DNA from 3 places in the Janthinobacterium sp. FW305-128 genome. Region 3 is predicted to be linked to each of the others. Evidence: predicted binding sites of a transcription regulator. Region 3 holds the regulator's gene; each other region holds the start of a gene.
The links. The regulator FliA, encoded in region 3, starts transcription of late flagellar genes. The targets are predictions, from matches to a motif close to CTAAAGTTTNNNNNNNNNNNGCCGNTA.
Positions count from the first base shown of each region.

Region 1: a site for FliA is predicted at 1,474-1,500, ahead of IGS60_RS08435 (flagellar protein FliT). Genes of this name have one in related genera too.
Region 2: a site for FliA is predicted at 1,511-1,537, ahead of IGS60_RS08075 (DUF5610 domain-containing protein). Genes of this name have one in related genera too.

Region 1 is NZ_JACYMK010000003.1:197,461-199,725, forward strand. It holds gene IGS60_RS08430 (FimV family protein) at 1-703, shown strand, start outside; gene IGS60_RS08435 (flagellar protein FliT) at 1,134-1,385, opposite strand; gene IGS60_RS08440 (HDOD domain-containing protein) at 1,608-2,265, opposite strand, start outside.
Region 2 is NZ_JACYMK010000003.1:124,058-126,322, reverse strand. It holds gene IGS60_RS08080 (GGDEF domain-containing protein) at 1-808, shown strand, start outside; gene IGS60_RS08075 (DUF5610 domain-containing protein) at 810-1,439, opposite strand; gene sbcB (exodeoxyribonuclease I) at 1,598-2,265, shown strand, end outside.
Region 3 is NZ_JACYMK010000001.1:970,702-972,966, forward strand. It holds gene flhF (flagellar biosynthesis protein FlhF) at 1-122, shown strand, start outside; gene IGS60_RS04390 (antiactivator of flagellar biosynthesis FleN protein) at 115-978, shown strand; gene IGS60_RS04395 (RNA polymerase sigma factor FliA) at 1,024-1,755, shown strand; gene IGS60_RS04400 (flagellar motor protein) at 1,737-2,265, shown strand, end outside.

The sequences.
Region 1 (2,265 bases), on a different contig from region 3:
CGCCAGTGCGCCAGTCCGGCCAGCTATTCCGTTGCCCGCGCCGGTCTCCACGCCTGTGCCGTTGCCACGCGCCGTATCCGTCGCGCCGTCGCCCGACGCCGCCGCGCTGGCGGCCCGCGCGCGGGCCGAGGGCCTCGTGCGTCCGGCGCGCGTGTTCGTGCCGCCGCCCGCCGCACCCAAACTGGCCGCCCCCGCGCTGCCGCGCCGTGCCACGGCGCCCGTGGCCGCCTGCGCGCCGCAGGCGGAGACGGGGCAGGCGGCAGCGTGCGTGGGGCTGGACGAGAAAAACACGGCCCTGACTGAAAAGCTGGGCGAACTGGAAGGCAAGATCGGCGTCTTGCAAAAGACGCTGGCCTTTCCTGCAGCCGCCGTGCCGCCCGCCGCCGCGCCGGCCGTGGCGGAAGCGCCCCATGCGAAACCGACGCCCCTGCACGCGGCGCCGGCAGCCGACAAGGAAAAAAAATCGGGCGGCATGCTGTGGCTCGGTATCGGCACCCTGGTCTTCCTGCTGCTGACGGCGCTCATCGTGTACATCGTGCGCAAGCGCAGGCAAGCGGCGGGGCCGGGCGCACCGTCGAAATACTGGGTCTTGCTGCGCAAGCCGTTCGGCCGCAGGAAGAAGGATGTGCCCGTCTTGACGGAAGCGGTGGAAGAAGGGGCGGCGGCCGAACCGGAACCGGAGCCGGAGCCGTTCTCGCGTTAATGCTGCCGCAAGGCGCTACCGCAAGGCCGCCCACAATTTGATATAAAAAAAGATATTGAAAAAATACATGGAAACGCTTGCCAAGCACGTTGCCTGTTTCTTAAAGATGGTGCTATGATGAATTCAGTGGACTTGCTCTACGACAAAACAGCCCCAGCCTGGCGCAGTCACCAACGATAGTGTGGCGCGGCAAACCAGGTGTAGCGTTGCATAAACGCCTGGGTCTGGAAGCGGTTCGCGATGCCGACGATGTGCTCGCGAACGCCGGATGCAACCGGCAGCGAGGCGACGCCAGGAGATACCTGGGGCTCGCCTTCCAAATTCCCCCGCCTTGCCTTTTTGAGCGCCGCAGATGGCGCTCTCTCCCATGGCGGCAGACGTAAAAAAAGCACCCGCGGGTGCTTTTGTCGTTTCTGGCGCGGCAAGCTTCTTACATGCGGGCGCGCGAACCTGGCATGGCGTTCGACAGCTGGGTCATCCACGGTTCCGTGATGGCGCGGATTTCGCGGTCATTGGCCAGGATTTGCTTGAGCAAGTCGATCTTGCGCAGGCGCGAGGCGCCGGCCAGGGCAGGCGCCTTGCCCGTCATGGTCGCGCTGGCGGCGCTGGCGCACTGGTTTTCCAGGGTATCCAAGCCATCCCAGTCGCTCGAACGTGCGGCCACGACCATTTGATTGGTCATTCCTGCAATATTTTCATACATCGAGAGAACGTCGTTGGAGGTCATGAGCACACCCGTAACTAGTGAATGGATTACCGCTTGTCTAGATTAACGGCGGGTCCAACGGGAACTTGAGGGTGTTTTTGAAAAAAAAGTGAAAATAATTTGGATGTTTTTTGCGGGCAGCCGGCATGCCCGCAAACCCGCATGCCTGCTCGGTTGGCGATGCGGGCAACGGCCAGCTTACTTGACGAGTTCTTCCAGGCCCGCGCTCAGTTCGGCAAGCGGCGGCATCCTGTCGACCAGCACGGAGGGCGGCAAACCGAGCGCTTCGGCTACCGCGTTGGGATAGCAGGCGATGATTTCTTCATTGCTCAGCTGGTTTTCATCGATGCGCGCGCGCCAGGCGGCCAGGTGGATGATGGCGGCCAGGCGGTTCAATGGTGGCTTGGCCAGCGGAGCGGGGAAGGCGGCGATAGCCTCGGCAAAGGCGGGCGGAAACTTCCAGCGGCGCGCCAGTTCGGCGCCCACCTGCGCATAATCGTAGCCCAGCGACACCCGCTCCGCGTCGAGCCGGCGCGCGTCGAGCGGCGGGGCGATCTTGTCGAGCTGCATGGCTTGCTCGGGCATGGCGGCATGGATCACCAGTTGTCCGATCGCATGCATCATGCCGATGGTGAAAGCCAGATCCTGGTTGTCGCCCGTCTGCTTCGCGATCCAGCGGGCAGATACGGCGCTGTGCAGGCTGTAGCGCCAGAACTGCGGCAAATTCAGGCCCGGCACGGCTTTGAAACCGCTGACGAGGCCCGAGCTGATGACGAGGGTGCGCACGGTCACAAAACCGAGCATCAGCACGGCATCTTCCACCGTGCCGATGCTGCGCGACACATGGTAATAGGCC
Region 2 (2,265 bases), on a different contig from region 3:
CCTGTATATCGTCCTGCGCGGTTCGCTGGCCGTGGCCGCCGACATCCACACGGGCATGGATGACGGCACCGTCAGCAAGGTCTTGCCCGGCGAAAGCGTGGGCGAACAATCGGTGCTCGATGAAGCGAGCAACCTGGCCGCCATTTCCGCCCTGGAAGAAACTGACTTGCTGGTGATCGACGCGGCCGTCGTCTGGGAATTGATCGAACAATCGAACGGCCTGGCGCGCAACCTGCTGCGGCTGCTGTCTTTCCGCATCCGCGCCGCCAACGCCCTGCTGCGCCGCCGGCAGAAGCTGGGCGAGTTCTACCGCCAGATGTCGATGGTCGACAGCCTGACGGGCTTGTACAACCGCGCCTGGCTCACCGATTTATTGCCGACCATGATAGTCACGGCCCACGCCAGCGGCTCGCCGATGTCGCTGGTGATGATAGACCTCGACCATTTCAAGCGTTTCAACGACACGCACGGCCATCAGGCGGGCGACCAGGCGCTGCGCATTGCCGCACAAGTGCTGGGCGCGGCCCTGCGGCCCACGGATTTTGCCGTGCGCTATGGTGGCGAGGAAATGATGGTGATCTTGCCCGATACCAGCAAACACGTGGCCTTGCGGGTCGCCGAACGCTTGTGCGAACGCATGCAGCAAGCCGTCATCTTCGCCGATATGCGCAGCGCGCTGCCGCACATCACGGGTTCCTTCGGCGTGGCCAGCCTGGCGGCCGAGCAGGACGACGAAGCGCTGATCGCGGCGGCCGACGCGGCTTTGTATCGCGCGAAGGCCGGCGGCCGCAACCGGGTCATGCTGTAGCTCAGGCAGCCTTGCTGTCGGCCGGCTTGGCAGCATCCGGCTTGGCCGCATCATCCTTCTTGCTGCTGTGCGCAGCGATGAAATCCGCGTAGCCCTTCTGCACCAGCTCATACGTCTTGTCGATATTGCCGGCGATATCGCCGTTCAGCACTTTCAAGCCGCCCAGGATGTCGCGCGCTTCCTTGAAGCCTTTTTCCATGCCGCCGCTGATGGTGTCCATGAACTTGGTCAGGGCCGTATCGTCGTCCATGCCGGGATTCTGTTTCTTGAACGCGTCAAAAAACCCCGTCGACAGCGAGACGATGCGGCTCGCCGTCGCTTCGGCGCTGTTGTCCTGCGACGCCGCGTTCTGGATCGCATCGTCGCCGTACTGGCCTTTCAGCGCTTCATTGATGTTGGTGATGGCCGTCTTGTACAGCAGCGCCAGCGGTTCGTTCTCGGAACCGATGGACACGTTCAACGACGCCTGCATGATGGACGCGTTCAATTGCAGCTTGCTGCGGTCATTCACGCTCATTTCAGCGTTGACGCCGTCCTTTTGCTGGACTTTATCGTCCTTGCCGGCAACGCCCGGACTGACGGAAGTCACGGAAGGGGTGGAATTGCCGCCTGCGGCGATGGGAATTGACACGATAGACCTCCTTGAACGGACAATGTATGCCACCATGCGGGAAACGCGATGATGACCATCCTCTCGTGTAGTATCGGCAGGTTTTCAGAAAACTGAAGCGGCGGCTTGTTTTTAGCGGCCCGGATAACCCATTCAGCAACATTAAGTTACGACCATCAATGACTAACCAGACCTTTCTTTGGCACGACTACGAAACCTTTGGCGCCCAGCCGCGCCGCGACCGCCCGGCCCAGTTCGCCGCGATCCGCACGGATGCCGAACTCAACGAGATCGGCGAACCGATCATGTTGTATTGCCAGCCTGCGAATGATTTCCTGCCCGATCCGCAATCGTGCCTGATCACGGGCATCACGCCGCAGCAATGTCTGCAGCTGGGCGTGCCCGAACACCAGTTCGCCGCCACCATCGAAGCGGCCTTTTCGGAACCGGGCACGATCGGCGTGGGCTACAACACCATCCGTTTCGACGATGAAGTCACGCGTTTTCTGTTCTGGCGCAACCTGATCGACCCGTATGCGCGCGAATGGAAGAACCATTGCGGCCGCTGGGACATCCTCGACGTGGTGCGCATGACGCACGCGCTGCGCCCGGAAGGTATTCAATGGCCGAAGCGCGACGATGGCCAGACCAGTTTCAAACTGGAACACTTGAGCAAGGCCAATGGCCTGGCCCACGAAGCGGCACATGATGCGCTGTCCGACGTGCGCGCCACCATCGCCCTGGCACGATTGATCCGCGAAAAGCAGCCGAAACTGTTCGAATTCTGCCTGGCCCTGCACAAGAAGGACCGGGTCGCCAGCGAAATGGGCATGCACCTGGCCGCCGG
Region 3 (2,265 bases):
ACCGCGCCTTCAAGCTCAAGCGCGACTCGGCGGCCACGCAGTTTTCCGACGCCGAACTGCCGCTCCTGATGGCGCAGGCGGCCGCCCGCAACAATGAAGCGCGCGGGGTGCACCTTGGCTAATTTCGATTTCGACCAGGCCGAGGGCTTGCGCCGCATGCTGGCCGGCCCGCAGCCGCGCGTCATGACGTTCCTCTCGGCCACGCCGCAGGACGACAAGGGCGCCATGCTGGTCAACCTGGGCGCTTCGCTCGCCTATGGCGGCAATGACGTGCTGCTGCTTGACGCCAGCGGCGGCAGCGATGGCGTGGCTGCACGGCTGGGACTGGCGCACGGCGCCAGCCTGCGCGACGTGGCGCGCCAGCAGTGCGGCCTGAACCAGGTCATCCATCAGGTGCCGCAAGGCTTCGGCGTGGCCAGCCTGGGCGCGCGCAACCACCTGATGGACAGCATGGACTATGCGGGCGAGGACGAATTGCGCCGCCTGGGCAAGACTTTCGAGGTGCTGGCGCGCCAGAGCGGCATCGTGCTGGTCGACGGCGTCGTGGCCGACGAGGGCGATTGCTTCCCCGTGCCCTTGATGGCCTCGTCGGATATCGTGGTGCAAGTGTCGACCAGCGCCACCTCGATCAAGGCGGCGTACTGCCTGATCAAGCGCCTGAGCCAGGAACTGGGACGCCGTCCGTTCGGCATTCTCGTCACGGGCGCTTCCGAATCCGAGGCAAAAGTGGTATACGATAATATGGCACAGGCGGCGAGCCGCTACCTGGCCGTGAAGCTGACCTCGATGGGGTCGGTGCCTGCCGATGAATATCTGCACCGCGCGGCGCGCCTGGGCCGCAGCGTGGTCGATGCGTTTCCGCTGGCGGGCGCCTCGGTGGCGTTTCGCGGACTGGCCGAGCGGCTGGCCCGTTCGGCGGCGCCGGTGCTTGGCGGCACCTTGTACCAGACGGGGAGCCCGCACCAGTTCAGCGCCTGAATCGAACCGCAGCACCAGATAAGATGAGAAAACAATAAGCAGCCTATGTACACGGTCAAAGGGAAATCGAACAAGGACTATTTGCTGACGGAGCACATTCCGCTGGTGAAGCGTCTGGCGCACCATATGAAGGCGAAATTGCCGCCTTCGGTCGAGGTCGATGACCTGATCCAGGCCGGCATGATCGGCCTGCTCGATGCCATTAGCCGCTATGAAGAGACGCATGGCGCGCAGTTCGAGACGTATGCCGTGCTGCGCATCCGCGGCGCCATGCTCGACGAATTGCGCACCAGCGACTGGCTGCCGCGCAGCATGCGCCAGAACATGCGCAAGATCGAGGAGGCGATGAGCACCTTGCAGCAGCGCCTCGGCCATCCGCCGACGGAATCGGAAGTGGCGAAACTGCTCAAGATGTCGCTGGCCGACTACCAGGAAATGCTGGGCGACGGCGGCGGCCACCAGCTCGTGTACTACGAAGACTTTCATGACCCGGACGGCAATGACAGCTTCCTCGACCGCCACTGCGTGGACGAGGACAGCGACCCCTTGCGTTCCCTGCTCGATACCGATTTCCGGCAATCCGTGATCGATGCCATCGACGCGCTGCCACCACGCGAGAAAATACTCATGGGCCTGTATTACGAAGAAGAGCTGAACCTGAAGGAGATCGGCGCGGTGATGGGCGTATCCGAATCGCGCGTCTCGCAGCTGCATACCCAGGCCGTCGCGCGCCTGCGCGCAACCTTGAGGGAGCAGGCGTGGACTGGTCCAGCGTAATCGGGCTGGCGCTGGCGCTGGCGGGCCTGCTGGTCGGCCAGGCACTGGAAGGCGGCAAGATGGCCTCCCTGCTGCAGCCGGCCGCCTTTGCCATCGTCATCATCGGCACCTTCGGCGCCGTGCTGCTGCAAACGCGGTTGCGCACTTTTGTCCGCGGCCTGGAAATGCTGCGCTGGGTCTTCCTGCCGCCTGCCGACACGCGCGCCGCGCTGGCGCGCGATATCGGGCAATGGAGCCTGACGGCGCGCCGCGACGGTCCGCTGGCGCTCGAGCGGCTGATGGAAAACACGGCCGACCGCTTCAACGCCAAGGGCTTGCGCATGATCGTCGACGGCATCGCGCCCGACAAGCTGCGCCAGCTGCTCGACGTGGAAATTTCCGCCTACGAAATGGCCGAGCGCCAGGCCGTCAAGGTGTGGGAATCGGCGGCCGGCTATTCGCCCACCATCGGCATCCTGGGTGCCGTGCTGGGTCTGATCCACGTGATGGAAAACCTCACCGACCCGAGCA